One region of the Stutzerimonas stutzeri genome, then DNA from elsewhere that is predicted to be linked to it. Evidence: predicted binding sites of a transcription regulator. Region 1 holds the regulator's gene; each other region holds the start of a gene.

Evidence for each region. Region 1 encodes FliA, which starts transcription of late flagellar genes. Its sites were predicted from a motif close to CTAAAGTTTNNNNNNNNNNNGCCGNTAA; they were not measured.
Region 2: SM130_RS17920 (methyl-accepting chemotaxis protein) is a predicted target of FliA. The motif match lies at 2,120-2,147, and genes of this name have one in related genera.
Region 3: SM130_RS12745 (methyl-accepting chemotaxis protein) is a predicted target of FliA. The motif match lies at 1,684-1,711, and genes of this name have one in related genera.
Region 4: motA (flagellar motor stator protein MotA) is a predicted target of FliA. The motif match lies at 3,396-3,423, and genes of this name have one in related genera.

Annotation. Positions count from the first base shown of each region.
Region 1 covers NZ_CP139348.1:1,778,967-1,786,452, forward strand. Annotated here, with positions in the region: gene flhA (flagellar biosynthesis protein FlhA) at 1-1,894, shown strand, start outside; gene flhF (flagellar biosynthesis protein FlhF) at 1,910-3,202, shown strand; gene fleN (flagellar synthesis regulator FleN) at 3,294-4,121, shown strand; gene fliA (RNA polymerase sigma factor FliA) at 4,139-4,864, shown strand; gene SM130_RS08220 (chemotaxis response regulator CheY) at 4,939-5,313, shown strand; gene SM130_RS08225 (protein phosphatase CheZ) at 5,337-6,131, shown strand; gene SM130_RS08230 (chemotaxis protein CheA) at 6,143-7,486, shown strand, end outside.
Region 2 covers NZ_CP139348.1:3,879,966-3,887,451, reverse strand. Annotated here, with positions in the region: gene maiA (maleylacetoacetate isomerase) at 1-492, shown strand, start outside; gene SM130_RS17925 (sodium-dependent transporter) at 574-2,034, shown strand; gene SM130_RS17920 (methyl-accepting chemotaxis protein) at 2,220-4,109, shown strand; gene SM130_RS17915 (type 1 glutamine amidotransferase domain-containing protein) at 4,233-4,910, shown strand; gene SM130_RS17910 (EAL domain-containing protein) at 4,920-5,732, opposite strand; gene SM130_RS17905 (cation:proton antiporter) at 5,839-7,486, opposite strand, start outside.
Region 3 covers NZ_CP139348.1:2,828,234-2,835,719, reverse strand. Annotated here, with positions in the region: gene SM130_RS12750 (methyl-accepting chemotaxis protein) at 1-1,549, shown strand, start outside; gene SM130_RS12745 (methyl-accepting chemotaxis protein) at 1,755-3,365, shown strand; gene sstT (serine/threonine transporter SstT) at 3,535-4,773, shown strand; gene fabB (beta-ketoacyl-ACP synthase I) at 4,839-6,056, opposite strand; gene fabA (3-hydroxyacyl-[acyl-carrier-protein] dehydratase FabA) at 6,068-6,583, opposite strand; gene SM130_RS12725 (NAD(P)H-dependent glycerol-3-phosphate dehydrogenase) at 7,014-7,486, shown strand, end outside.
Region 4 covers NZ_CP139348.1:540,788-548,273, reverse strand. Annotated here, with positions in the region: gene SM130_RS02370 (trans-aconitate methyltransferase) at 1-283, opposite strand, end outside; gene rsgA (small ribosomal subunit biogenesis GTPase RsgA) at 406-1,437, shown strand; gene motB (flagellar motor protein MotB) at 1,448-2,425, opposite strand; gene motA (flagellar motor stator protein MotA) at 2,435-3,286, opposite strand; gene SM130_RS02350 (HDOD domain-containing protein) at 3,452-4,981, shown strand; gene SM130_RS02345 (rhodanese-like domain-containing protein) at 5,029-5,844, shown strand; gene asd (archaetidylserine decarboxylase) at 5,856-6,749, shown strand; gene SM130_RS02335 (molecular chaperone) at 6,891-7,486, shown strand, end outside.

The DNA.
Region 1 (7,486 bases):
TCTGCTGGTTGCCACGCTGATGCGTCTGGCGCTGAACGTGGCCTCCACACGTGTCGTACTGATCAATGGCCATGAAGGTGGCTCTGCCGCTGGACATGTGATCGAGGCATTCGGCAATGTCGTGATCGGCGGCAACTATGTCGTCGGTATCGTCGTGTTCGCAATTTTGATGATCATCAACTTCGTCGTGGTTACGAAGGGCGCGGGTCGGATCTCCGAGGTCAGCGCACGCTTTACCCTCGATGCCATGCCCGGCAAGCAAATGGCCATTGATGCCGATCTCAATGCCGGCTTGATCGATCAGACAGAAGCCAAGCTGCGTCGTGTCGAGGTCTCGTCCGAGGCGGACTTCTACGGCTCGATGGATGGTGCGAGCAAGTTCGTGCGCGGTGACGCCATCGCCGGTCTGCTGATTCTGTTCATCAACCTCATCGGCGGTGTCGGGATCGGCATGGCGCAGCACGGCATGAGCTTCAGCGAAGCCGGCCAGGTATATGCCCTGCTGACCATCGGTGACGGTCTGGTTGCGCAGATTCCGTCTCTGCTGTTGTCGACCGCTGCAGCGATCATGGTGACGCGTGTCACCAGCTCCGAGGATATGGGCCAGCAGGTGCAGCGGCAGATGTTCGCCTCGCCCAAGGCGCTGGCCGTGGCTGCATCGATCATGATTGCGATGGGTCTGGTGCCCGGCATGCCGCACATGTCGTTCCTCGGTCTCGGCGCCGCCGCTGCGGCGGGTGCCTATTGGATCTGGCACCGGAAGAAAGAGGTCGAGAAGAAAACCGAGCAGGACGTGCAGAAGCAGCAGGAAATGCTCCCGGCTCAGCGGGCCTCTGAAACCAAGGAGTTGGGCTGGGACGACGTGACCCCCGTGGACATGGTGGGCCTGGAGGTGGGCTATCGCCTCATTCCGTTGGTCGACCGCAATCAGGGTGGTCAACTGTTGGCGCGCATCAAGGGCGTACGCAAGAAGCTGTCTCAGGACCTGGGTTTTCTCATGCCTTCGGTGCACATTCGCGACAACCTGGATCTGCTACCCAATGCCTACCGCCTGACCCTGATGGGAGTGAGTCTTGCCGAAGCCGAGGTTTATCCGGATCGGGAGCTGGCGATCAACCCGGGGCAGGTGTTTGGGCCTTTGAACGGCATCACCGCCAGGGATCCGGCGTTCGGCCTGGAGGCTGTCTGGATCGAGGCGAGCCAGCGCGATCAAGCTCAATCGCTGGGGTACACGGTGGTTGACGCCAGCACCGTGGTCGCTACGCATCTCAACCAGGTCCTGCACAAGCACGCCCATGAGCTGCTGGGTCACGAAGAAGTCCAGCAGCTGTTGCAGTTGCTGGCCAAGAGCTCACCCAAGCTGGCGGAAGAGCTGGTGCCTGGAATGGTCTCGCTGTCGACTTTGCTCAAGGTGCTCCAGGCATTGCTGCAGGAACAGGTCCCGGTGCGCGACATTCGCACCATCGCTGAAGCCATCGCCAACGTCGCGGCCAAGAGTCAAGATCCCGCCGCGATGGTGGCCGCGGTACGCGTCGCGCTGTCGAGAGCAATCGTGCAAAACGTTGTGGGACTAGAGCCGGAGCTGCCTGTAATCACCTTGGAACCTCGGTTGGAACAGATCTTGCTCAACAGCTTGCAGAAGGCTGGTCAGGGTTCGGAAGATGGCATCTTGCTGGAACCGGGAATGGCCGAAAAGTTGCAAAGGTCTCTGATAGAAGCGGCACAGCGTCAAGAAATGCTCGGCAAGCCTGCAGTTTTGCTGGTAGCCGGCCCGGTTCGGGCGATGCTGTCGAGATTCGCGCGTCTGGCGGTGCCGAACATTCATGTTCTGGCCTATCAGGAAATACCGGACAACAAGCAGGTCACCATCGTTTCGACGGTGGGTCAGAATTAACCGAGGGTACAGGCCATGCAGGTCAAACGTTTCTTCGCCGCCGATATGCGCATCGCCATGAAAATGGTGCGTGACGAGCTGGGCGCCGATGCCGTGATCATTGGCAATCGCCGGGTGGCCGGCGGCGTCGAGCTGACTGCCGTGCTCGATTACCCGATGCAGTCCGCTCCGGCCGCCAACAAGCCCAACCCGGCGCTGGAAGCCGAGCTGCGCAAGACCCAGGCTCGCCTCGCCAATGCCCATGCTGAGCTGAGCGCTGCACCTCGCGCGAAGATGCAGGATCGTCAACTGGTTGACGAGAAGCCCGCTGCCGCGGCGAGTAAGCCGCAGCCTGTGCCTGTGGCCGAAGCTGCTGGCGCGGTCGACACACGTGCGATCGAGGCGATGCAGTCGGAACTGCACGGTCTGCGTGAGCTGATCGAAGTCCAGCTCGGCTCGATTGCCTGGGGGCAGGAACAAAGCCGCCGTCCGCAGCAGGCCGGCCTTTGGCGTCGCCTGCAACGGCTGGGCTTGCCGGCCGAGCTATCGCGTAGCCTGTTGGAAAAGGTTGCCGGGATCAACGAGCCTCGCCAGGCTTGGCGGATGGTGTTGGCCTACCTGGCTCAGGCAATCAAGGTAAGCAAGAACGAACCGCTGGAAGAGGGTGGCGTGATCGCCCTGGTAGGCCCGGCAGGTGTCGGCAAGACCACGACGCTGGCTAAGCTCGCTGCACGCTACGTATTGAAATACGGCGCGCAAAACATCGCGCTGGTCAGCATGGACAATTATCGGATCGGCGCACAGGAGCAACTCAAGACCCTGGGCCGCATTCTCGATGTACCGGTCGTGCAGATCGACCCGAGCCAGTCGTTGAGCAAGACGCTGGCTCCGCTGGCACGCAAGCGGGTGATCCTCATCGATACGGCCGGCCTGCCTGCCAGCGATCCGACGCTGCGCATGCAGCTCGAAGCGTTGTCGGATCGTGGTGTGAAATCGAAGAATTATCTGGTGCTGGCCGCGACCAGTCAGAGCCAGGTGCTCAAGGCGGCGTGGCACAACTATCGTCGCTGCGGCCTGGCCGGCTGTATCCTGACCAAGTTGGATGAGGCCGGCAGCCTCGGTGATGTGCTCGGGCTCACGATCAGCCAGCATTTGCCGATAGCGTACCTCGCCGACGGGCCCCGGATTCCGGATGACCTGCACCTTCCACGCAGTCACCAACTGGTCAGTCGTGCGGTGAGTTTGCAGTCCGGTGAGGAACCGAGCGAGGAAACCATGGCCGATATGTTCGCCGGGTTGTACAACGGTTCGTCAAGGCGGGCCGGATGAAGTTGCGACAGCGGTACCTGAATGAATCAGATGCGTGCCATGCGGGCGCATCGACGGCCGCAAGGCCCCAGCAAGATATAGGCGTGTGAACATGGGTATGCATCCCGTACAGGTGATTGCGGTGACCGGCGGCAAGGGTGGCGTCGGCAAGACCAACGTGTCGGTCAATCTTTCGCTCGCGCTGGCCGATCTGGGTCGGCGTGTAGTGCTGCTCGACGCCGATCTCGGTTTGGCCAACGTCGACGTTCTGCTGGGGTTGACCACCAAGCGCACCTTGGCCGACGTCATTGCCGGCGAGTGTGATCTGCGCGATGTGCTGATCCAGGGGCCAGGCGGCATCCGTGTGGTGCCGGCCGCTTCGGGCACGCAGAGTATGGTGCAGCTTTCATCGCTGCAGCACGCGGGTCTGATTCAAGCATTCAGCGATCTGGGCGACGAGCTCGACGTGCTAATCATTGACACTGCGGCTGGCATTGGCGATTCGGTGGTCAGTTTCGTACGGGCTGCGCACGAGGTGTTGCTGGTCGTTACCGATGAGCCCACTTCGATCACCGACGCCTATGCTCTTATCAAGCTGCTTAACCGCGACTATGGAATCAGCCGCTTCCGCGTGCTGGCGAACATGGCGCATGCGCCGCAGGAAGGTCGCAACCTGTTCGCCAAGTTGACCAAAGTTACTGAACGGTTTCTCGATGTGGCGCTGCAGTACGTGGGCGCCGTGCCGTACGACGAGGCGGTGCGCAAGGCAGTACAGAAGCAGCGTGCGGTTTATGAGGCGTACCCGCGTTCGAAATGCTCGTTGGCGTTCAAGGCTATCGCGCAGAAGATTGATACCTGGCCACTGCCCGCGACGCCGCGTGGTCATCTCGAATTCTTCGTAGAGCGGCTCATAAGCCCCGCTTCTCAAAGCCACGAATGACAGGTGCCGGATCCGCTATGTATTACAGCAAGGCTCAGGCAAAGGATGCGCAGTACCGCCTGATCGATCAGTACGCGCCGTTGGTCAAGCGAATCGCTTACCACCTTTTGGCGCGTCTGCCTGCCAGCGTGCAGGTAGACGATCTGATTCAGGCTGGAATGATCGGACTGCTGGAAGCAGCGAAGAAATACGACGCCGGCAAAGGTGCCAGTTTCGAGACCTATGCGGGTATCCGCATCCGCGGCACGATGCTGGACGAAGTGCGAAAGGGTGACTGGGCGCCACGCTCCGTGCACCGCAATTCGCGCATGGTCAGCGAGGCAATTCGTACTATCGAGGCGAAAACCGGGCGCGACGCTAAAGATCATGAAGTTGCGGCCGAACTTAAGCTAAGTCTCGATGAGTATTACGGCATTCTCGGCGACACCTTAGGCAGTCGCCTGTTCAGCTTTGACGATCTGCTGCAGGAGGGTGAGCACGGCGAGTTCGAGGATGACGCCGCCAGTACCCACCCGGAGCCCTTTCGTGACCTTGAGGATGAGCGCTTTCAGCAGGCTTTGGCCGATGCTATTGCGAACCTGCCCGAGCGTGAAAAGCTGGTGCTGTCGCTGTACTACGACGAAGAACTGAATTTGAAGGAAATTGGGCAGGTGCTGGGGGTCAGCGAGTCGCGCGTGAGCCAGTTGCATAGCCAGTGTGCTGCGCGGTTGCGTGCACGTCTCGGTGAATGGCGCGCCAATTGACGATTGTTTGCGGTATGACGTGCTCGGTTTGCTGAGGCATTTTGGGACTTACGGAGGTCGACTTGGACAAGAACATGAAAATCCTCATCGTCGATGACTTCTCGACGATGAGACGAATCATCAAGAACCTCCTGCGTGATCTGGGGTTCACCAACACCGCCGAGGCGGATGACGGCACTACCGCACTGCCGATGCTCAAGAGCGGCAACTTCGACTTCCTGGTCACTGACTGGAACATGCCGGGCATGAGCGGTATCGATCTGCTGCGCACCGTGCGCGCCGACGAACGCCTCAAGAACCTACCGGTACTGATGGTGACGGCCGAAGCCAAGCGCGATCAGATCATCGAAGCGGCACAGGCCGGGGTTAATGGCTATGTGGTCAAGCCTTTCACTGCCCAGGTGCTCAAGGAGAAGATCGAGAAGATCTTCGAGCGCGTCAACGGCTGAAGCAGCAACGCCGCGAGGGCACTATGACGCAAGCAGACCAAAGCCTGGCAGAGTTCGAAGCGACTCTGAAGACTCATGCACCCAAGTTGATCGAAAGTCTGCAACAGGGCCGCTTCGATGAAGCGACGCAGATGTTCAACGAACTCAATCAGGTGCGCAATCACGGGATCTACCTGGAGGTTGGCAAGCTCACGCGTGAGCTGCACAACGCCATCGTCAAGCTCGAGATGGATACATGCGCGACCGGAGGCGATCCGTCACCGATTACCGACGCGACCGATCGGCTGTCCTATGTGGTTGAGATGACCGAGAAGGCCGCCAATCGCACCATGGACCTGGTGGAGGAGTCCGCTCCGCTGGTGAACTACGTGAGCTATGAGGCGCAGAGCCTGACGGCTGATTGGCAGCGCTTCATGCGCCGCGAAATGAACGCCGAGCAGTTCCGCGACCTGGTCAAGCGCATCGACCACTATCTCCAGCGCAGCATGAACGATGGCTCACAGCTGTCACAGAACCTCAGTGAAATCATGCTGGCGCAGGATTTCCAGGACCTGACCGGTCAAGTGATCAAGCGGGTGACTCGTCTCATCACCGAACTCGAAAGCAACCTGCTCAATCTTGTGTTGATGGCAGGGCAGGTTGATCGTGTGGCTGGAATCCAGCACGACCGCGAAGCGATGCGCGCCGAGCAGGAAAAGCAAAAACAAGAAAAAGAACCTTCCAAGGGTGAAGGTCCGCAGATGCATGCCGATATGCGTGAAGATGTCGTTTCCGGCCAGGACGATGTCGATGATCTGCTTTCAAGCCTGGGCTTTTAGGGGAAGTGAATATGAGCTTCGACGCCGATGAAGAAATCCTCCAGGACTTCCTGGTAGAGGCCGGCGAGATTCTCGAACTATTGTCCGAGCAACTCGTGGAGCTGGAAAGCAGCCCTGATGACACGGGGTTGCTCAATGCGATTTTTCGCGGGTTCCATACGGTCAAGGGCGGTGCAGGCTTCCTTCAGCTTCATGAGCTTGTGGAGTGCTGCCATATCGCCGAAAACGTCTTCGACATCCTGCGCAAGGGTGAGCGTCGCGTCGATTCCGAACTGATGGATGTCGTTCTGCAGGCACTCGATGCCGTGAACGAAATGTTCAGCCAGGTTCGCGAGCGCGTCGAACCGACTCCAGCCTCACGTGAGCTGCTCGCTGCTCTAGCGCGTCTGGCTGAGCCGGCTGCCGCCAATCCTCCGGCGGCGCCGGTCGAGGCTCAGATCCCTGCCGAGGCCGAAGCTGTCGATACCGAGTTCGAACAGCTGCTCGATGCCATTCAGTCGCCCGCCAGCGTGCCGGCAGCAGCCGAGGCCGAACACGCTCCGGTAACGGACGAGATTACCGACGACGAGTTCGAGTCGCTGCTCGATCAGTTGCATGGTAAAGGCCAGTTCGCTGCCGCAGCAGACGCGACGACACCCACCGAGCCGGACGCGGTCGCCGCGCCGGTCAGTAATGAAATTACCGATGACGAGTTCGAGGCGCTGCTCGATCAGCTCCATGGCAAAGGCAAGTTCGAAGCCGCTCCGGCCGCTGCGCCAGTAAGCGCGGCGCCAGCGAAGGCCGGTGACGAGATCACCGACGACGAGTTCGAAGCCTTGCTCGATCAGCTGCACGGCAAAGGCAAGTTCGAGCCTGCCGCTGCCGATGTGGCAGCTGTCGAACCCGCGGCGCCTGCACCAGTCAAGCCGACGCCCAAGCCAGAGCCCGCTCGCGCTGCAGCTCCAGCTAAGGCGGCAGCGGTCAGCAAGCCTGCCGTTGCGGCGCCGGCTGAGAAACCGCCAGCCGAAGCCGAAACGACGGTGCGCGTCGATACTGCGCGCCTCGATGAAATCATGAACATGGTTGGTGAGCTGGTGCTGGTGCGTAACCGTCTGGTACGCCTGGGCTCCAACAGCGGCGACGAGGCCATGGCCAAGGCTGTGTCCAACCTCGACGTGGTAACTGCCGACCTGCAGAGCGCGGTGATGAAGACCCGCATGCAGCCGATCAAGAAGGTTTTCGGCCGTTTCCCGCGATTGGTCCGTGATCTGGCGCGCAGCCTGAAGAAAGAGATCAATCTCGAGCTGGTCGGTGAAGAAACCGACCTCGACAAGAACCTCGTCGAGGCGCTTGCCGACCCGCTGGTGCACTTGGTG
Region 2 (7,486 bases), 2.1 Mb from region 1:
CTGGTGCCGCTGCTGGTGGATGACGCCAATGGCGGCGCGCGCATCAGCCAGTCGCTGGCAATTCTGGAATACCTCGAAGAAGTGTTCCCGGTGCCCGCACTGCTGCCGGCCGATCCGGTAGAGCGCGCCCAGGTGCGCTCGCTGGCCATGCACATCGCCTGTGAGATCCATCCGCTGAACAACCTGCGTGTGCTGCAGTACCTCACCGCGGAACTGGGCGTCGATGACGAGGCGAAGAATGCCTGGTACCGACACTGGGTCAGCCAAGGCCTGGCGGCCGTGGAGCAGGGTCTGGAAACCTTTGGTGACAAGCTTTCCCTGAACGATCGGCCAGGTTATCTGGAGGCATGCCTGGTGCCGCAGGTATACAATGCGCGCCGTTTTGCCTGTGACCTCGCGGCGTATCCACGCATTCTCGAGATCGTTGCACGCTGCGAGACGCTTCCGGCCTTCCAGCAGGCCGTGCCGGAGGTGCAGCCCGACGCTCAATGACGCAACCGATTCGCCTTGCACGCTGCCGCGCCCTGCGCGGTGGTCCCGATCCCGTCACAGATAACAACAAACAGGTGACGTATGACTCGTGAAAAACCGAAGAACCTCTGGCTGTCGCGCTGGGGCTTCATCCTCGCGGCAACTGGCTCGGCCGTAGGGCTGGGCAACATCTGGAAATTCCCCTACATCACCGGCGAATTCGGCGGTGGTGCCTTCGTATTGATGTACCTGCTGTGCATCCTGGCAATCGGCGTGCCGGTGATGATGTGCGAGATCGCCCTCGGCCGCCGCGGCCGTGGCAGCCCCATCGACGCTGTCGGCCGGGTCGTTCGCGAGAACAATGGCAACCCGCTGTGGAAGGGCGTCGGCGTGATGTCCATGACGGCCGGCTTTTTGATCCTCTGCTTCTATGTGGTCGTGGCCGGCTGGGCGTTCGCCTACACGGTGAAGATGCTCGATGGGTCTTTGGCCGCCACCAGCGTGGAGGCGCTTGGTGGTGTGTTCGAGGCGCACAACGCCAACCCCTGGCAGCTCGGTGGTTGGAGCTTGCTAGTGGCATTGTTGACGCTGTGGATCGTCGCCAAGGGCGTGCAGAAGGGCATCGAGAATGCGGTGCGCTGGATGATGCCGGGTCTGGCCGTGATGCTGCTGATCCTGGTCGGCTACGCCTACACCAGCGGCGGCTTCGATCAGGGCTTCGCCTTCCTGTTCAGCTTCGACACCTCGAAGATCACCGGTGAAGCGTTACTGGCCGCCCTTGGTCATGCGTTCTTCACGCTGAGCCTGGCGGCTGGCGCGATCCTTACCTATGGCTCGTATATCCCGGACGACCAGTCCATCGCCCGCACCACGTTCATGGTTGCGCTCGCCGACACTTGCGTCGCGCTGATGGCCGGGCTGGCGATCTTCCCGATCATCTTTGCCAACGGCATGGACCCGACCGCCGGCCCAGGTTTGATCTTCATGAGCCTGCCGCTGGCCTTCCAGCAAATGCCGTTCGGCACCGCGTTCGGCGTGCTGTTTTTCGCCATGGTGTCCATTGCCGCATTGACCTCGGCGATCTCGATGATCGAAGCCACCGTCGCCTACCTCAACGAGAAGTACGGTATTTCGCGCCTTAAAGCGGCGATGGTTTCGGGCTCTGTGCTGCTGGTGATCAGCATGCTGGCGATGCTCTCGTTCAACGTGCTGTCCGGCTGGACGCCGATGGGTAAGAACTTCTTCGACTGGCTGGATTACCTGACTTCGCGCTGGATGATGCCGCTGGGCGGGATACTTACTGTGCTGCTGGCTGGCTACGCGCTGCGCAGCGACATCATGCGCGACGAGCTGAACCTGCCGCCGCTGGGCTACGCGCTGTGGCTGTTCATGGTGCGTTACGTGTGCCCGGTGCTGATCCTGATGGTGTTCCTGCACGCCCTCGGCTGGTTGGGTTTCGACCCGCTGCAGCGTTGGTACTGGATCGCCGGTGCCATCGGAGCGCTCACCGTGATCGGGGAGCTGCTGCGGCCACGGGTGGTGCCGGCGCTGGCCGGACGTTGATTGGATGAGCGTGGCGCCCGTAAGCGGCGCCACGCTTGTCTCTGGTCGGAAAGACGATCCCCCGCTTGATCGTCGTCATCTGCGCGTAAAGTTCTGCTGGACGTGGCCGACAATTTAGGGTGACAGCCAGGGAGGCGCACGGAACAGGGATGCTCGCTTGCCCGAACCGATCCGGACACGCTGCCATGCCCAACAGTCTCAAGTTCAGCCACAAGATTCTTCTGGCCGCATCGCTGATCGTGATCGCGACCTTCTCGTTGTTCACCCTGTTCAACGATTATCTGCAGCGCAACGCCATTCGCGACAATCTCGACAGCTACCTCGATGAGATGGGCGACGTCACCGCGCACAACATCCAGAACTGGTTGTCCGGCCGTATCCTGCTGGTGGAAAGCGCCGCGCAGAGCATCGGCAGCGACGACGCCGATGCGCGCGTAGCCGAGCTGCTCGAGCAGAAGGCGCTGGCTTCGACCTTCATGTTCAGTTACCTCGGTGGGCAGGATGGCAGCTTCCTCATGCGGCCTGCCGAAGAGATGCCCGCCGACTACGATCCGCGCGCGCGTCCTTGGTACAAGGACGCGATAGCCGCCAGCGGTTCGACGCTGACCGAACCCTATGTGGATGCGGCGAGCGGCGCGCTGGTCATATCCATCGCCACCCCGGTGCAGCAGAACGGTCGGAACATTGGCGTCGTCGGCGGCGATCTGGGGCTCAAGGTACTGGTTGAGATCATCAACGCACTGGACTTCAACGGCATGGGCCATGCCTTCCTGGTCAGCGGCGATGGCAAGATCCTGGTCCACCCGGACAGCAACAAGGTGATGAAGTCGCTCAGCGAGCTGTTCCCTGGGCACACCCCTTCGCTGGATGCCAACTACACCGAAGTCGATCTGGACGGGCAGACCCGCATTCTCAGTTTCAGCCGTGTGCAGGGCCTGCCCTCGGTGACCTGGTACGTGGGCATTTCCCTGGACAAGGCCGCCGCCTACAAGGCGCTGGACAGTTTCCGTACCTCCGCGGTCGTCGCTGCGTTGATCGCGGTGGTGGTAATTCTGCTGCTGCTCGGCATGCTGATGCGCGTGCTGATGCGCCCCCTTACCGATATGGGCCGTGCCATGGCCAACATCGCTGAAGGCGAGGGCGATCTGACTCGTCGCCTTGCTGTGCAGTCGAAAGACGAGTTCGGCGAACTGGCCTCGGCCTTCAACCGCTTCGTCGAGCGTATCCATACCTCCATTCGCGAAGTGTCTTCCGCCACTCAGCAGGTCAATGAGGTCGCCGCGCGGGTGCTGGCAGCGTCCAACTCCTCAATGACCAACTCCGACGAGCAGGCCAGCCGCACCAACAGTGTCGCCGCGGCAATCAACGAACTCGGCGCCGCCGCGCAGGAGATTGCGCGCAACGCAGCAGATGCCTCGCAGCAGGCCAGCGGTGCACGGCATCAGGCCGAAGACGGTCGCCAGGTGGTCGAGCAGAACATCGCCGCGATGCGTGATCTTTCGGCGAAGATCAGTGCGTCCTGTGCGCAGATCGAAGCGCTCAACGCCAAGACGGTGGACATCGGCCAGATTCTCGAAGTGATCAAGGGCATCTCCGAGCAGACCAACCTGCTGGCGCTGAATGCCGCCATCGAAGCGGCGCGGGCTGGCGAAGCGGGCCGCGGTTTCGCCGTGGTCGCCGATGAGGTGCGCAACCTGGCGCACCGCACGCAGAGTTCGGCACAGGAAATCCAGCAGATGATCGAGCAGCTGCAAGTCGGCGCCGGCGCCTCGGTGCAGACCATGACCGAAAGCCAGCGACAGAGCGAATCCAGCGTGTCCATCGCCGACCGCGCCGGCGAGCGCCTTGGCGAGGTGACCCAGCGCATCGGCGAGATCGACGGCATGAACCAGTCGGTGGCCGCCGCCACCGAGGAGCAGACCGCGGTGATCGAGTCGCTGAACATGGACATCACCGAGATCAACACGCTGAACCAGCAGGGTGTGGAAAACCTGCAATCGACGCTGCAGGCCTGCGGTGACCTGGACCAGCAGGCACGCCGCCTCAAGCAGCTGGTGGACAGCTTCCGTATCTGATCGGTATCAGGCTTTGCAAAGGGCGCTTCGGCGCCCTTTTTCATGGATGCGAGTTGGCAACTGAGCAATGTGCCTGTGATGGCAGTCTGAACTGTTCACGTCGCGCAACCCCAAGGAGGCTCCATGAAAATTCTCATCGTGCTCACGTCCCACGACCAGCTGGGTGACACCGGCAAACAGACCGGCTTCTGGCTGGAGGAATTTGCCGCGCCGTATTACGTCTTCATGGATGCCGGTGCGCAGGTAGTGCTGGCCTCACCCGAGGGTGGCGAACCGCCGCTCGACCCGAAAAGCGACGAGCCCGACGCCCAGACCGAGGCCACCGAACGCTTCAATGGCGATGGCGAAGCGCAGACGCTACTGGCCAATACTTACCGGCTGGATCAGGTCTCGGTCGAGGATTTCGATGCGGTGTTCTACCCGGGCGGCCACGGGCCGATGTGGGATCTGGTGGACAACCCGACCTCCATCGCGCTGATCGAATCGTTCGTCCGGGCCGACAAGCCTGTGGCTGCTGTGTGCCACGCGCCGGCGGCATTGACCGAAGTGCGCGGCAAGGATGGAGAGTATCTGCTCAAGGGCAAGCGCGTTACCGGCTTCACCAACGGCGAGGAGGCGGCTGTGGAGCTTACCGACGTAGTGCCGTTCCTGCTCGAAGACCGTTTGCGCGAGCGTGGCGGCCAGTACAGCAAGGGTGCGGACTGGGCGCCTTATGCGCAGGTCGACGGCCTGTTGGTGACCGGGCAGAACCCGGCCTCATCGGAAGCGGCGGCGCAGGAGCTGCTCAAGCTGCTGCGCTGACCGCGGCGCTCATTGTGGCCAGGTAAGCTGTTCCGCCTGGCCGCAGGCTTCGAACAGCGGCCGGCTGAACAGATAGCCCTGCATCAGATGAATGCCCAGATCGAAGAGGGCGCTGCATTCGCCGGCGGTTTCGACACCCTCGCCAATCACCTGAATACCCAGTTCTTCGCACATGCCCACCGTCGCCCTGACGATGGCCTGGCGGGTGCGGCTCTGGTCGATGCCGCGGATCAGGTCCATGTCCAGCTTGATGATGTCCGGCTGGAAGTCGGCCAGCAGGTTGAGGCCGGCGAAGCCCGCACCGAAGTCGTCGATGGCGGTGAGAAAGCCGATGCGCTGGTACTCGCGGAACACCTCGGTCAACCACTTGCCATCGCTGATGCGCTCGCCTTCGACGGTCTCGAAGATGATCCGGTCGACGGGAAAGTCATGCGCGCGGGCGGCTTCCAGCGTCGAGCGGATGCACAGCTCGGGGCGGTAGATCGCGTTGGGCATGAAATTGATCGACAGCTTGCTCTGCATGCCCAGTTTGGATGCCGTCTTGATTGCCTTGACCCGTCCGGCTTGGTCGAAGCGAAAGCGATTGTCCTCATTGACTTGCGACAGCACGGTGAGTGCCGGCTCGCCGCCTTGGCCGCGCACGAGGGCTTCGTGAGCGAAAATCTCACGGTTGCGCAGGTCGATGATCGGTTGAAAGGCGTAGCTGAAGCCAAAGCCCAGACGCTCGCCGCTGGCGCAGCTTGGGCAGGCGCCGTGTTCGCTGGCGCCGTGGCAGGCGTAGCTTTCTGGAGCAGGGTTGTCGCTGGTGTTACGTGAACTCATGGGCGCACTCGATTGGGGCCGGGCTGACAACAGGTTAGCGGCCGGGCGGCCAATGGCTGTAGCCCGCTTGTCTGGCCGACTCGAACGGCGCTGCGTGCGGGTAGCGTCAGCCATCCTTGACGGCATCAGGCGGCATGGGGCCGGAGGCGAGCTCCTCGATCAGGCTGCGCGCGGCGAAATCCGCTGCGTCGGTAAACGGGTTCAATACGCGGGCGACGCCGGCAGCACCCAGCGCCTCGCCATGCTGGTCATCGCGTACCACGCCGGCAATCTTGCCGTTGAAGCCGGCATGCTTGAGCGCATGGAGGAAGGCGCGGTTGGCCTCCCACTGCGGGAAGCTGGTGACCACCCATTCGGCATGCTGCAGCGGCAGCGATTCGAGAAAGCTGGGGTCCTCGCCGTCGCCGAAGCGCACCGGCAGCCTGCTGCGCCGCAGGTTGCGCACGGCTTCCGGGTCGAAATCCACACCGAGCACCGGCATCCGCGCCGCCGCCAATTGCTGTAGCAGTCGCGAACCGTAGCGGCCAAGGCCGAAGACGATGATGCGTGGATGACCCTGCGGCCTGCCCTGGGCCTCGACTTCCAGTTCGCGGTAGGGACGCTTGCGCTCGAACAGTCCAAGCCAGGGTTCCAGTCTCTCGTACAGCGGTTGCGAGAACAGGATCATGTAGGTTGAGAGCATGATGGTCGCCAGGCCGACCAGCGTGGTCAGCCCCAGCGCCTCTGGCCCGACATGGCCGAGGGTGATGCCCATGGCGACGAAGACAATCGAGAACTCGCTGATCTGCGCCACCGTCAGCCCGGCGAGAAAACCGGTGCGCTTGCGATAGCCCATGTAGCCCATGATCGCCATCACGATCAGCGGGTTGCCGATCAGTACGAACAAGGCCAAGACGACGGCCGGCAGGATCTCGTCGCCGAGCGTGGAGAAATCCAGCTTGCCGCCCAGATCGATGAAGAAGAACAGCAGCATGAAGTCGCGGATGCCGGTCAGCCGTGCGTTCATCGCCTCGCGATAGGCCGTCGAGGCCAGCGAGAAACCGGCGACGAAGGCCCCGGCTTCCTTGCTGAAGCCACTGTAATCGCCCAGCGCCGCCAGCCCTGTGCCCCAGGCGATGGCGAAGATCAGCAACAGCTCCTGAGAGCGCGCCATGCGACTGACCAGGGTCGGCAGCACGTAGCGCATCAGCACGTACATCAGAATGGCGGCGCCAGCCAGACGCAACAACAGCGAGCCGGAGACCTCGGCCCAGCCAGCATCGCCGGCGCCGCGCAGGGCGCTCATGGTCATCATCGCCAGCACCACGGCCAGGTCCTGGACGATCAGAAAGCCGACCGCTATGCGCCCGTGCAGCGAATCCAGCTCGTGTTTGTCCGAGAGCAGCTTGACGATGATGATGGTGCTGGAAAAGGTCAGCGCCACGGCGATGTAGATCGCCTCCATCGCGCTCTTGCCCATCAGCAGGGTCAGTGCGAAGCCGAAGATGATGGTGAAGGCCAGCTGTCCGAGCCCTGTGGCCAGTGCCACCGGGCCGATGTTGCGGATGTGGGCGAGGTCGAGTTTGAGCCCGACCACGAACAGCAGCACGGCGACGCCGACTTCGGCCAGCAGATGGATCTGGTCGGCGGCATTTACCGGGCCGAACAGCGCCGGGCCAAGCAGGATGCCCACCACGATGTAGGAAATCAGCAACGGCTGGCGCAGGCTCACGGCAATCGCTCCGATCACCGCCGAGATGATCAGCAACAGGGCG
Region 3 (7,486 bases), 1.0 Mb from region 1:
TGGTCTGTTCGCGTTGAACCAAATGACCAACATGCGTAAGGAAAACAAGGAAATCGACCAGAATTGGCTGCCAAGCATCATGGCTGTCAGTGAGCTGAACATCGCGGTAATGCGCATTAGGGCGCTCACCTTGCGCATGACATTGGCCGAGGACCCGCAAATCCTGCAAAGCACGGCGCAGCGTCTAACCCAGCTGCGATCTGAAGTACTCGAGCGCGACACTCAGTACGCCAAGCTGCTGACTACCGCGGAAGAGAAGGCGGGCTATCAACGCTTCAAACAGGCCTTCGAGCAGTACCTGCCGATGCAGCAGCGCATCACTGAACACGTTGGTCGTGGCGAGCAGTCACAGGCTGTGGCGATCACCAATGGCGCAATCAATGAGCACGCGGACAACGTTACGGCTGCCCTTAACGAGCTTCAGCGTATCAACAGCACGGAGGCAGGCAACGCAGCTGATCGTGCATCGATGCAATTCGATACCGGTTTTGCGTGGGTTGTGGCGACTGTCGTCCTGGCCGCCGCGTTCACCGTGCTGCTTGCCTGGATGTTCACGCGCAGCGTTGTAGGCCCGCTGGGCCTGGCGGTCTCGGTGGCCGAGCGCATCGCTGCTGGCGACCTGACTGTTGATTTCATTGTAGAAGGCAAGGATGAGCCGGCGCGTCTGTTGAACGCGCTCAAAACCATGCAAGGTAGTTTGCGCGGGACAATCCAAGGCATCGCCGAATCATCCAATCAGCTTGCTTCGGCAGCTGAAGAACTCAATGCCGTAACCGAGGATTCGACGCGCGGCTTGCACCAGCAGAACCATGAGATCGAGCAGGCAGCTGCTGCCGTCAATCAGATGACTGCCGCGGTCGACGAGGTGGCGCGCAATGCCGTCGCCACGTCCGAGGCTTCTCAGGAGTCCAGTGACACTGCGCTGCGTGGGCGCGAACAAGTCATGCAGACGGTCGAGTCGATCAATCTGCTGGCCAGCAACGTCACCAATACCGCTGGCGAGGTGGAGCACCTGGCCGGGCAGGTAAGGGATATCAGCAAGGTACTCGAAGTGATTCGCTCCATCGCCGAACAGACCAATCTGCTGGCGCTGAACGCGGCGATAGAAGCGGCCCGAGCAGGCGATGCTGGGCGCGGTTTTGCTGTCGTGGCTGACGAGGTCCGGGCCCTGGCGCACCGTACTCAGCAATCCACTGCAGAAATCGAGCAGATGATCAGCAGCGTCCATCAGGGTACCGACAAGGCTGTAAGTGCCATGCACATCAGCAACGAGCGGGCCCGTACCACTCTGGATATGGCCCGGGCTGCAGGCGATGCACTCGATGGCATCACCGGCGCAATCAGTCAGATCAGTGAACGGAATCTGGTCATTGCCAGCGCTTCGGAGGAGCAGGCTCAGGTTGCCCGCGAAGTGGATCGGAATCTCGTCAATATCCGTGACCTGTCGCTGCAATCCTCGGCAGGCGCCAACCAGACCAGTGCGGCAAGCCAGGAGCTGGCGCGGCTCGCGGTAGACCTCAATGCGTTGGTGACGCGTTTCCGCGTCTGACTACCAAAACCAGAAAAAGCCCCGCTTGCCGGGGCTTTTTTTTGATTATGCGCTGATGTTTCCAGGTAACACTCGTGTGCTTGTAGGGCCCGTGCTAGAGCTGTGACTGATAAGTCATTTTCTTATTTTCGTTTTTCAAGTTCGGAATTTCCACGCCGATAGGATGGTTATCAATGGACGTTGGAGGTTCTAGATGGTCAGGAATATGAAAATTGCAATGCGTGCTGGCGTAGGTTTCGGCATCGTCGCGCTGCTGGTATTTCTCTTGGGCGGATTCGCCTTATACGAAATCTCTGCCATGCAAAAAGAGGCGCGAGAGGTCGACAGTCGCTGGCTGCCCAGCATCATTCAGCTTGGCCAGGTGAACGATGAATTCATGAGCCTGCGAGCAACCACCTTGCGCATGCTCATAACCGATGACCCTGCAGAATTGCGTGACGCCGTCTCCGCCATCGGCTCACTCAAGGCGCGCCTGGCCGAGAGTCGCAAGACCTTGGATGGGCTGATCCTGAGCCCTGAGGGACGCGGCAAACTGGCGAGCTTTGAGCAATCGTTCAACCAGTACGAGAATATTCAGCGACAGATCGTCGAGCTGGCGGGGCAGGGGCGTGATGCGGATGCCATCGCCCTGACGCGAGGTGAACTCAATCAGCATGCAGGCAACGCGTCGGCAGCCATTCGTGCCCTGGTGGAATTCAACCGTGATCGCGCCATGGAAGCAGCCGATATTTCCGGCGAGGTAGCCGAGACGGCATTCGATGGCGTGATTCTGGCAATGGTCATCGTCGCGGGAGCGACCGTGGCTTTGGCTACGGTGCTGACCCGCAGTATTGTCGGGCCTCTACACCAGGCCGTGGAACTGGCCAGGGTAGTCGCCCAAGGCGACCTGACGCAGACGCTCGACGTCCAGGGTAGCGACGAACCTGCGCAACTGCTGAATTCGCTCAAAACCATGCAGGGCAATCTTCGCAGTACCATCCAGTCGATCAGCGATTCGTCGCGACAGCTCGCCTCTGCGGCGGAAGAGCTCAACGCGGTAACCGAAGACTCCACCCGCGGCCTGCACCAGCAGAATCACGAAATCGAGCAGGCCGCGACCGCGGTGAATGAAATGACCACTGCCGTGGACGAAGTGGCACGTAATGCGGTGGCTACATCTGAAGCGTCCCGAGAGTCCGATGAAACGGCGCAACACGGGCGTCAGCAGGTAATCCGCACTGTCGACTCGATCGGAATGCTGGCTGATGACGTCACCCAGACGGCCACCGAGGTCGAGCGCCTCGCCGGTCAGGTGCGCGATATCAGCAAGGTGCTGGATGTGATTCGTTCGATCGCCGAACAGACCAATCTCCTTGCCCTCAATGCTGCGATCGAGGCGGCGCGGGCCGGGGATGCGGGGCGTGGTTTCGCCGTGGTGGCAGATGAAGTCCGTGCACTGGCGCATCGCACCCAGCAGTCGACCCAGGAGATCGAACAGATGATTGGCGACGTGCATCTGGGGACCGACAAAGCCGTGCACGCGATGCAGCTGAGCAACGAGCGCGCCAGGACCACACTGGAACTCGCGCGCGCCGCCGGGGAGGCGCTTGATGGCATCGCCAGCGCGATCAGCCAGATCAGCGAGCGCAACCTGGTGATTGCCAGCGCGTCGGAGGAGCAGGCGCAGGTCGCCCGCGAGGTGGATCGCAACCTGGTCAATATTCGCGATCTGTCGCTGCAGTCTTCGGCGGGTGCCAATCAGACCAGCGCGGCCAGTCAGGAGTTGGCGCGGCTGGCAATCGACCTGAACAATCTCGTGGCGCGCTTCCAGGTCTGATGTTCGTAGGGGCGCCGCAACGGCGCCTGCTGCCGGCGGCGATCCGCTTTTGGCCGCCCGTGACAGTAGAACGCTGGGCATGGGCGGGCTAGCGGCGTACCATCCCGCGTTTTTCCATGGCAGGAATGGCCATTCTTGGGTCGTTCCTTCCTAGCTGCGAGACGCGCCTATGTCCGATATGCCTCGATTCATCCGCTTCATCAGTCGTACCAGCCTCGTTGCCCAGATCGTCGTTGGACTGGTCGCCGGGGCTCTGCTTGCCCTGTTTCTGCCTGCTGCGGCGAAGTCGTTGGCGCTGCTCGGCGATCTATTCGTGCAGGCGCTCAAAGCGGTGGCACCGATCTTGGTGTTCGTGCTGGTAACGTCTTCTCTAGCCAACCACAAGCGCGGGCAGCCAACCCACATCCGACCAATCATCCTGCTTTACGCGCTCGGCACGCTGAGTGCTTCCGCCGTCGCGGTGCTGGCGAGCTTCATGTTTCCCACCTCGCTTACCTTGGTAGGCGGCGTGGCCGATGTCACGCCGCCTTCGGGCGTGGCCGCGGTGTTGCAGACGCTGTTGTTCAACATCGCCGACAACCCGGTGCGGGCGCTGCTCAACGGCAACTTCATCGGCATCCTGGCCTGGGCAATCGGCCTGGGTTTTGCCTTTCGCCATGCGCAGGACAGTACTCGACGGCTCATCAGTGATTTGTCCGATGGCGTCACGCTGATCGTCAAGATCGTGATCCGTTTCGCCCCGCTTGGTGTGTTCGGCCTGGTGGCTGGCACCTTGGCTGAATCGGGCTTCGATGTGCTGCTGGGCTACGTGCGGCTCCTGCTGGTGCTGGTCGGTGCCATGCTGTTCATGGCTCTGGTGATGAATCCGTTGATCGTCTTCTGGCAGATTCGCCGCAATCCATATCCGCTGGTGTTCACCTGCCTGCGCGAAAGCGGTATCACCGCATTCTTCACTCGCAGCTCTGCCGCCAACATTCCGGTGAACATGCAGCTCTGCCAGCGTCTCGGTTTGCACAAGGACACCTATTCGGTGTCCATCCCGCTGGGCGCCACGATCAATATGGGTGGGGCGGCGATTACCATTACCGTGCTTACGTTGGCGGCGGTAAATACCCTTGGGATTCAGGTCGATGTTGCCACAGCCGTGTTGCTGAGCCTGCTCGCCGCGGTCTGTGCCTGTGGCGCTTCGGGTGTCGCCGGTGGTTCGCTATTGCTCATTCCGCTGGCGTGCAGCCTTTTCGGTATCTCCAACGACCTGGCGATGCAGGTGGTGGCGGTGGGCTTCATAATCGGCGTAGTGCAGGACTCGGCTGAAACAGCGCTCAATTCTTCCACCGATGTGCTCTTTACCGCTGCCTCGTGTATCGCCCATGGCGATATCGATGCGAGCGATGAACAACACGCCTGATCGGCCTTGATGCGGAAACGAAAACGGCGCCCGAGGGCGCCGTTTTCATGTGTCGCTGACCTGACTCACGCCTTGTAGCGGCGCAGCACCAGAGTCGAGTTGGTGCCACCGAAGCCGAAGCTGTTGCTCATCACGGTGTCGAGCTGCACGTTCTCGCGGGTTTCGCGAAGAATCGGCATGTCGGCAACTTCCGGATCCAGCTCTTCGATGTTGGCCGAGCCAGCAATGAAGTTGCCTTCCATCATCAGCATCGAATAGATCGCTTCGTGGACGCCAGCGGCCCCCAGCGAGTGACCAGACAGGCTCTTGGTCGAACTGATGGTCGGGATCTTGTCGCCGAACATGTTGCGCACGGCCTTGATCTCGGCCACATCGCCCACCGGGGTGGAGGTGCCATGGGTGTTGAGATAGTCGATGGTGGTATCGACGGTGGACATCGCCTGCTGCATGCAGCGCAGCGCGCCTTCACCGCTCGGTGCGACCATGTCGTAGCCGTCGGAAGTGGCGCCGTAGCCGACGATTTCTGCATAGATCTTGGCGCCGCGCTTGAGCGCATGCTCCAGCTCTTCGACTACCACCATGCCGCCACCGCCGGCGATGACGAAACCGTCACGCTTGGCGTCGTAGGCGCGGGAGGCTTTTTCCGGCGTTCCGTTGTACTGGCTGGACAGCGCACCCATGGCGTCGAACAGGCAGCTCTGGCTCCAATGCTCTTCCTCACCACCACCGGCAAAGACCACGTCCTGCTTGCCCATCTGGATCTGTTCCATGGCATGGCCGATGCAATGCGCGCTGGTGGCGCAGGCCGAAGCGATGGAGTAGTTGATGCCCTTGATGCGGAACGGCGTGGCCAGGCAGGCGGAAACGGTGCTGCTCATGGTGCGCGGTACGCGGTATGGGCCGATGCGTTTGACGCCCTTTTCGCGCAGGATGTCGATAGCTTCCATCTGGTTGATGGTCGAAGCACCGCCCGAGCCGGCCACCAGGCCGATGCGTGGGTTGGAAATGTCATCGAGGCTGAAGCCGGCGTCTTTCACAGCCTGCTCCATCGCCAGATAAGCGTAGGCGGCAGCGTCACCCATGAAGCGCAGGACCTTGCGGTCGATCAGCTCTTCCAGATTCAGGTTAACGGAGCCGGAAACCTGGCTGCGCAGCCCCATGTCCGCGTAGGACTGGTTGAAGCGAATGCCGGGGCGGCCGGCACGCAGGTTGCCAGAGACGGTCTCTTTGTCATTGCCGAGGCAGGAAACGATACCCAGGCCAGTGATCACGACGCGACGCATGCGGATGTCCTTCAAAAGCTGTCGGTAGAGGTGAACAGGCCGACGCGCAAACCTTCGGCACTGTAGATCTCGCGGCCATCAACGCTGACGGTGCCATCGGCGATGCCGAGGATCAGCGAGCGACTGATGGTGCGCTTGATATGAATGTTGTAGGTGACTTTCTTGGCGGTCGGCAGAACCTGACCGAAGAACTTCACTTCGCCGGAGCCCAGCGCGCGCCCGCGACCGGGGTTGCCCTGCCAGCCAAGGTAAAAGCCGACCAGCTGCCACATGGCATCGAGCCCCAGGCAGCCGGGCATGACCGGGTCACCTTCGAAATGGCAAGCAAAGAACCAGAGATCAGGATTGATATCCAGTTCGGCGACCAGTTCGCCCTTGCCATACTTACCGCCCACTTCACTGATGTGAACGATACGATCGACCATCAGCATGTTCGGCGCGGGCAGTTGCGCATTACCGGGACCGAAGAGTTCGCCGCGGCTGCAACGAAGCAGGTCTTCCCGAGTAAAGGCGTGTTGTTTGGTCATGCGTATTCCTCAATGGGCCCCTTGCGAAGGGCTTTGCTGCTTACATACCGGGCCAGATTTTCGAGGCCTGATCATCAAGACTAGTCATAGACTGCCGTGTTGTGGCTAAAGTCACAGCCTGCCAACAGCGACGCCATTCAACCCGTACCTGCGGCTGAAGGCGCAAAGACAGAATTGGGCGGCTACTTTAACACTCCTGACAAGATAACGAGGACCTTGCGACAGCTTGTCCTCTATAGACAATCGTTGCAGTGACGGTTGCATAGGGTGGCAGAAGTCCATTTTCATCGCTTGGGACGCCCTCTTTACGCGAGTCAGATGCAACTGTAACTGGATGATTTCGCTGGGCATGGCGGTTGCGCTGGCCGCTGTGAACACGAAACGTATAATGCCGGCACTGCCACTTCGGATGGCCCACGACGGAACCCACATGACACGACAGCAACCCATCGGCGTACTCGGTGGCGGTAGTTTCGGTACCGCGATCGCGAATCTGCTGGCCGAAAACGGTCACCGCGTTCTGCTCTGGATGCGCGACCCCGAGCAGGCCGAAAGCATCCGGACGCTGCGGCAGAATCCACGCTATCTCAAGGGTGTTCAGATACTCCCGCAGGTGGAGCCGACCACCGACCTGCCGTCGACTCTTGATGCATGCGCGCTGATTTTCGTGGCGCTGCCCTCCAGTGCGTTGCGTCAGGCACTGCAGCCGTTCGCGGCGCAACTGGGCGGCAAGATGCTAGTCAGCACGACCAAGGGTATCGAGGCCGATGGTTTCATGCTGATGAGCCAGATTCTCGAGCAGATCGCGCCAGACGCTCGCATCGGCGTATTGTCCGGCCCTAACCTGGCGCGAGAAGTGGCCGAGCACGCCCTGACCGCGACGGTCGTGGCAAGCCAGGACGA
Region 4 (7,486 bases), 1.2 Mb from region 1:
AGAACGCGCCCAGCGGAATCCAGCCTGGCACATCCAGATCGCGCAGCAAAACCAAGCCAGGGACGAACATCAGGTTGATTGCCAGCCACCAGACCGATAGCCCGAGCCGGGCTCCGATCAGCGCAGCCAGACAACCCTGCGCCAGTGCGACAACGACAAGACTCGGGCGTACGCCGAGCATGCCGGCCAGGCCAAGCAACAGCAGCCAGACAACCAGCAGCGCCAGCAACTGGGCCAGCAGCGCACGCAGGATCGGCAAGCGAGTAAGGACAGAGACGGGCATGACCGACAATCAACAGGTGATGAAGCGCCAGTCTAACCCTCCGACTTCAACGCCATACAGGCCTAAGTGGCCGTGTTGCAGCGTGCTAGACTCGCTCATCAATCTCAGAGACAACCGAATTCATGGCCAAACGCCAACTCAACCGCCGGCAGAACTGGCGCATCGAGAAAATTCAGGAAGAGCGCGCCGCCCGCGCTTCGCGCCGCGAAAGCCGTGCATTGGAAGAACTCGAAGGCGGCGACCTTGGCCCGGAGCAGACCGGGCTGGTGATTGCGCATTTCGGTGTGCAGGTCGAGGTCGAAGCGCTGGAGGGCGAGCAGAGCGGACAGGTGTTCCGCTGCCACCTACGCGCCAACCTGCCAGCGCTGGTCACCGGGGATCGCGTGGTCTGGCGCCCTGGCAACCAGGGCATTGGCGTCATCGTCGCGCAACTGCCGCGACACTCGGAACTCTGCCGACCGGACACCCGCGGCCAGCTCAAGCCGGTGGCGGCGAATGTCGACCTGATCGTCATCGTCTTCGCCCCGCTACCCGAGCCCCATGCCAACCTGATCGACCGCTACCTGGTCGCCGCCGAGCACGCCGGTATCACTCCGCTGCTGCTGCTGAACAAGGCCGACCTGATCGACGCGGACAACGAGGCAGCGCTGAACCGCCTGCTGGACGTCTATCGGCAGCTGAATTATCCCTTGCTGGAAGTCTCTGCCCACGGTGGCGGCGGCATGGATGCGCTCAAGGCACGACTCGACGGGCATGTCAGTGTTTTTGTCGGGCAATCCGGGGTGGGCAAATCCTCGCTGGTGAACAGCCTGCTGCCGGGCGTCGATACCCGCGTCGGCGCGCTGTCGGAGTTGACCGGCAAGGGCACCCATACCACCACCACGGCACGGCTTTTCCACTTTCCCGGTGGAGGTGAGCTGATCGACTCGCCCGGCATCCGCGAATTCGGCCTCGGCCATGTCAGTCGAGACGATGTCGAAGCGGGCTTCATCGAATTCCAAGATTTGCTCGGCCATTGCCGCTTCCGCGACTGCAAGCATGATCGCGAACCCGGTTGCGCGCTGCTCCAGGCACTGGAAGACGGACGCATCCAGCCGCAACGCATGGCCAGCTATCGGCACATACTCAGCAGCCTGCCAGAGCCCGAATATTGAAGTCGGGCGCTTAGCGAGCCCCAGGCTGACTGAACTGCAGCACGCCGTCTTCGAAGATATTCAGCCGCTCGCGTAGTTCTGGCGCTTGCAGCGGGTCTTCGACTGCAGGCACAGCGCCTTCGGCATCAGGTCGTCCGGCCGCATCGGGTTGCTCGCCCTCGATAGAACGCTGCGCCTTCTTGGTCAGTACGAGAATATCGATTCGACGGTTGACCGGATTGAGCGGGTCTTGGCGGTCGAACAACGCCGATGAGGCGTAGCCCACCACCCGGGCGATCTGATCCTCCGGGTAGCCGCCGATGACCAATGTACGCCGGGCCGCATTGGCGCGGCCCGCCGAGAGCTCCCAGTTGCCAAAGTCGCCACGGCCGGAAAACGGCTTGGCATCCGTATGCCCGCTTACGCTGATCTTGTTCGGCACCGCCGCGATGGTATCCACCAGTGCCAGCAGGATGTCTTCGAAGTACGGCTGCAGCTGCGCGCTGCCGAGGGCAAACATTGGCCGATTCGCGGCATCCATGATCTGGATGCGCAGGCCGTCCTGGGTGATTTCGAAGAGGATCTGGTCCTTGAACTTCTGCAGCTCAGGGCTCTCGTCAACTTTGTTCTGCAGCTCTTGCAGTACGAGATCGAGACGCTCGCGCTCCAGTTGCTCGGCAAAAGTCTCGGCCTGCTCGCTGTCAATCTGCGCTTCCTTCTGCGCCGGCTCCAGCTCCTGATTGAGCGTGCGATCCGGGGAGGGCGTTGGCGTGCCGCCCAAATCGATGACGTGCGGGCTGGCACTCTCGGTGAAGCCGATCGGGTCCTGAAAGTAGCCGGAAATGAGTTTCTTCTGTTCCGGCGTGGCCGAACTCATCAGCCACATCACCAGAAAGAACGCCATCATTGCCGTGGCGAAGTCAGCAAAAGCGATCTTCCAGGCACCACCATGATGGCCGGCAGCGACCTTCTTGACCCGCTTGACGATGATCGGTTGAGTATTGTCCATGGCGAGCCTTTACGCGCCGCGCATGGCTTGCTCGAGCTCGGCAAAGCTCGGGCGGTGCGCCGGATAAAGAACCTTGCGCCCGAACTCGACGGCCAAGGTCGGCGGCATGCCGGAGGCCGAGGCGACCAGCGTCGCCTTGATTGCCTCGTAAACGTTCAGCTCTTCCTTGGCGTCGTGCTCCAAGGCCGAGGCCAGCGGGCCGAAGAAACCGTAGGAGGCCAGAATCCCAAGGAAGGTCCCCACCAGTGCCGAGCCCACTTTGTAGCCGATCATCGCGTTGTCTGCTTCGGCCAGGATCGACATGGTGATCACGATACCCAGCACCGCCGCGACGATACCCATCGCCGGCAGGCCGTCCGCCACCTTGCTGACCGCGTGCGCAGGATGATCGAGCTCTTCCTTCAGGCTGTTCAGCTCCATATCGAACAAGCCTTCGAGCTCGTGGGGCGCCATGTTGCCCGATGACATGATGCGCAGGTAATCGCAGGTGAAGGCAGTCATTCGCTCGTCCTGCAGAAACCCGGGGTACTTGCTGAACAGCGGGCTCGCGGCGGGATCTTCCAAGTCAGCCTCGATGGCCATCATTCCTTCACGACGGCTCTTGTTGAGGATCGAGTAGAGCAGGCTGAGCACTTCCAGGTAATAGGCGTGGGTAAAGCGCGTGCTGAACATTTTCAGCGACTTCTTGAACACCAGCATAGTGGTGCTGCCCGGGTTGGCCTGTAGAAAGCCACCCAGCGCTGCGCCACCGATGATCATCACCTCGAACGGATGTATGAGCGCGCCGATCTTGCCGCCCGAGAGCACGAATCCGCCCAGCACACTGGCGAACACGACGATAATCCCGATAATTTTGACCATAGGAGGTACGTCTAGAACCTGGTTACGAGCCGTCAGGACCGCGGGCAACAGCTGCCGCCAATCGCCGCCAGACGACCTTGCAGAAGGAATGTTGGAAGAATTGTTCTGGTTATCGGAACTTTTGCGCCAGACTAAAGGCCATCCCGATGAAAAGCTAGTTCGGCCATGACCACGACACCTCCGTTGCCACGCACGATACCCGCCTGGATCAAGGCTCTCGACGATGCTCCCCTGCCCGCTTTCGCCTCGGTTCACGGCAAAGTGCGCCTGGCGCTACGCGACAGCGGCAAGTCGATGCGACAGATTGCCGAGCTGATCCAGACCAGCCCGGTTCTGGCCCTGCGCTTCATACAGGAAGCCAACCGCGATATCGGCGATGGCCAACCGGCGGAAAGCCTGGAGGTTGCGCTCAGTCGTATAGGCCTCAAGCGCGCAGAAGCGCTGCTCGCTCGTATCCCCGCCTTAGAAGCACACGAAATTCCGTTGCCGCTGCGCCAACTTGTGCTCATCAGTCGACACGCTAGCCAGCAGGCCAACGGGCTTTTCGCCGCGCGCCTGGCCCGCCTCTGGCAAGACATCCACTGGGGCAGCCTGCTGTTCCTCACGCCTGCCTGGGCACTGGTCGGCGCTTATCCGCACCTGCTCGATTGCTGGGAGCAGCGCGTGCTGGTCAGGGGAGAGCCGGCCAGTCGCGTCGAACGGGAGCTTCTCGGCGTTCCCTTGCTGGAGCTGTGCCTCAAGCTCGCCGAACACTGGCGCCTGCCGGACTGGATCATTCAGGGTTACCGGCTGCTAAGCGGGGATCGACGTCGACTGATCAAGGCCCTGCACATCGCTCGCGATAATGAGCACCCGCTGCACCAGCAACAGATGCTCGATGCCGATCCCGATCTGCGGCGCTGGCTGACGCTCCCCAGCAATACGATCGTCCTGGCCAACGGCCTGGCCCTGTCCTCCCACCATAGCTGGAGCGGCGTGCACAGCCTGCGCTGGCAACGCCTGGCCGGGCTGTATCTGCAGGTGTCGCTGGGCGACCTGCAGCAGATGGTGCATCAGCAGGCGGCCATCAGTGCGCGCGAGTGCGGACCTACCGATCTCTGGCATCCGGCTCAGGGCCTGCTGTGGCCGACCGGCACTCTCTTTCAGACACTGAGGGAGAAACCGCTAGCAGCAACCGACACCGCGAGCGAAGCTGATCTTGCCGGATGGCGCGAGCACTGCCGCCGGCTGCTCACCGAGCCAACTCCATTCAGCAACGTGCTGCAGCTGACCGCCTGTGCCACCCTGGCGCTCACTTGCGCCGGCATGCAGCGCGTGCTGGTGATGCTGGTCGACCGCAAACAGAATCGCCTCGTTGCCCAGCAGTGCGCCGGTCTGCCGCACGATGCCGCGCGCCTGACCCTGGCCGCCGAGCAGAGCCAGATCGTGCGCCGCCTGCTGGAAAAACCTGCCCAACTTCGTCTGCAACCGGCAAACATGGCACAGTTTTCCGCGCTGCTGCCGGGCAGCCTGAAGGCGTTATTCGCTGGGGAACATTTGCTACTGCGCTCCCTCGGCGTCGAGGGGCGAGTCCTGATGCTGGTGATCGCCGACCGGAACGGCGCGCCCATTTCAGATGCGGCGCTGCAAACATTCGCTAAAACAACACAATGCATCGAGCACGCATTAGGCCTCTTCGGCAGGCGCGGGGTCTGAGCTTTTTCGCTAGACTTCGTCCCTTCTACGACTAGTCGAGGCCTGCCGTGTCCGCCTTTTCCACCCTGCCGCTGGTTATCGAGCCCGCCGACCTGGCGACACGCCTCGATGCGCCCGAGCTGATTCTGGTCGACCTGACCAGCGTTTCCCGTTACGCCGAAGGCCACCTGCCTGGCGCTCGCTTCGTCGATCCAAAACAGACGCAACTCGGCCAGCCACCCGCACCCGGGCTGCTTCCAGAGCTGGCGCAGCTGGAACGTCTGTTCGGCGCGCTGGGTCATCGGGCCGACGCCGTCTATGTGGTTTACGACGACGAAGGTGGCGGCTGGGCTGGCCGCTTCATCTGGCTGCTCGACGTAATCGGCCATCAGCGCTACCACTACCTGAACGGCGGCCTGCACGCCTGGCTGGACGAATCACGCCCGGTGACTCAGGAAGTGCCCGACGCGGCATCCGGCTCACCAAGCTTGACGCTGGACGATGCTCCCACGGCAACCCGCGCCTACATCGAAAGTCGTCTCGGCGCGCAGGATCTGGTGATCTGGGATGCACGCTCGCCGGCCGAATACCGCGGCGAAAAACTCTTCGCGGCACGTGGCGGCCACATGCCGGGGGCGATCAACTTCGAGTGGACCGCCGCCATGGACCCAGCCCGCGCGCTGCGCATCCGCGAAGATATCGCCGAGCGCCTGCTGGCCTTGGGCATCACGCCAGACAAGGAAATCATCACTCACTGCCAAACCCACCATCGCTCGGGGCTTACCTATCTTCTGGGAAAGGCGCTGGGCTATCCACGTATCAAGGGCTATGCCGGCTCCTGGGGCGAGTGGGGCAACCTGCCTGACACTCCGGTGCAGCAATGAAAAGGTCAAACATGAAAGATCGTCTGTTCGTCATCAGCCAATACGTGCTGCCGCATCACCTCATCTCGCGCCTGGCCGGCTGCCTGGCCGAGTGCCGTCTGCCCTGGGTGAAGAACACCTTCATCAAATGGTTCGTCCGCCACTTCCAGGTCGACATGCGCGAAGCGTTGACTGAAGAACCTACTGCCTACGAGCACTTCAACGCCTTTTTCACCCGCGGCTTGAAAGAGGGGGCTCGCCCGCTGGATTCGTCGCCTGGCGCCATTCTCAACCCCTGCGACGGCGCCATCAGCCAGCTGGGCCGAATCGAGCAAGGCCGCATATTCCAGGCCAAGGGCCACAGCTTCAGCGCCATGGAACTGCTGGGCGGCGATCACGAGCGCGCCGCACCGTTCATGGGCGGCGCCTTCGCCACCGTTTATCTCTCGCCCAAGGATTACCACCGCGTGCATATGCCGGTCAGCGGTACGCTGCGGGAAATGGTCTACGTGCCAGGGCGGATCTTTTCGGTAAACACGGTGACAGCCCGCGGCGTACCCGAGTTGTTCGCGCGCAATGAGCGGGTGGTCTGCCTGTTCGACACCGAACACGGCCCGATGGCCATGGTGCTGGTCGGCGCAATGATTGTCGCCAGTATCGAAACTGTCTGGGCCGGCCTGGTTACGCCGCCCAAGCGCACCCTCAAGAATTTCCGCTACGACGAAGCGGCTCGCGCTCCCATTCACTTGGAGAAAGGCGCCGAGATGGGCCGCTTCAAGCTGGGTTCCACGGTGATCCTGCTGTTCGGACCGGACAAGGTGAGCTGGGCCGAGCAACTGGGGCCGTTAAGCCCGGTATGCATGGGCGAAGCACTGGGCCACGCAGCGCCGAGTCCGGTTTTCGCCGATCCGATCGAACCGCTCTGAGCGCCGCCAACGACATTCGGCAGGCCGTGGCTGCCGAATGTCGGCTAATATCAACAAGCCATTATTCAGTCCTGCCCGTTGCGGCAGATATTGATAGAGTTCTCATTAATCATGCCCTGACCACCGCGGAGCTCACCCGTTTTGGATAGACAGAGCCACCATCTGCTGTTGCGCGCACCCGCACCAACCCAGCAGACCCTGTCCTTCTGCGACGCTAGCGTACGCGGCGTTACCGGCTGGCTCGCCGGCCTGCCCAAGGCCAATATCGGTGAAACCGCACGCCTGCTCTATCAGGCGCTGATCGAACTCAACCAGCTGCGCGTAGCCTCGGACACCCGGCTGCAAATGCTCGAATTGCTGCGGCCGGACGTGTACTTCGTCTGCACGCAATTGGAAAAACACTACATCAACCAGCCGATCGTGCTCAGCGAACGCCCGCGCAAGGTCGCAGGCCTCTGCCAGGCACTGCAGAATCACCTGGCGGTCGGCTACAAGCTAATCGTGGTCCGAGTGGTCTCCCAGCCCGACCGCGACCGCCACCAACTACTATCGGTCGCCCTGCAGCGCGCCATCGCTAGCCTCGGCGCCCTGTTGATTCGCTCCACACAGCTCTACGGTCCACCCGCACCAGGCCTGTGGCTGGAACTGCACCAGCTCTATCAACTGGCTGTCGATCAGGGAACAGAGCGCCTGCTCGTTCGGGACCCGCTTGCGCGTCACGCCAAGGGCCTGAGCGC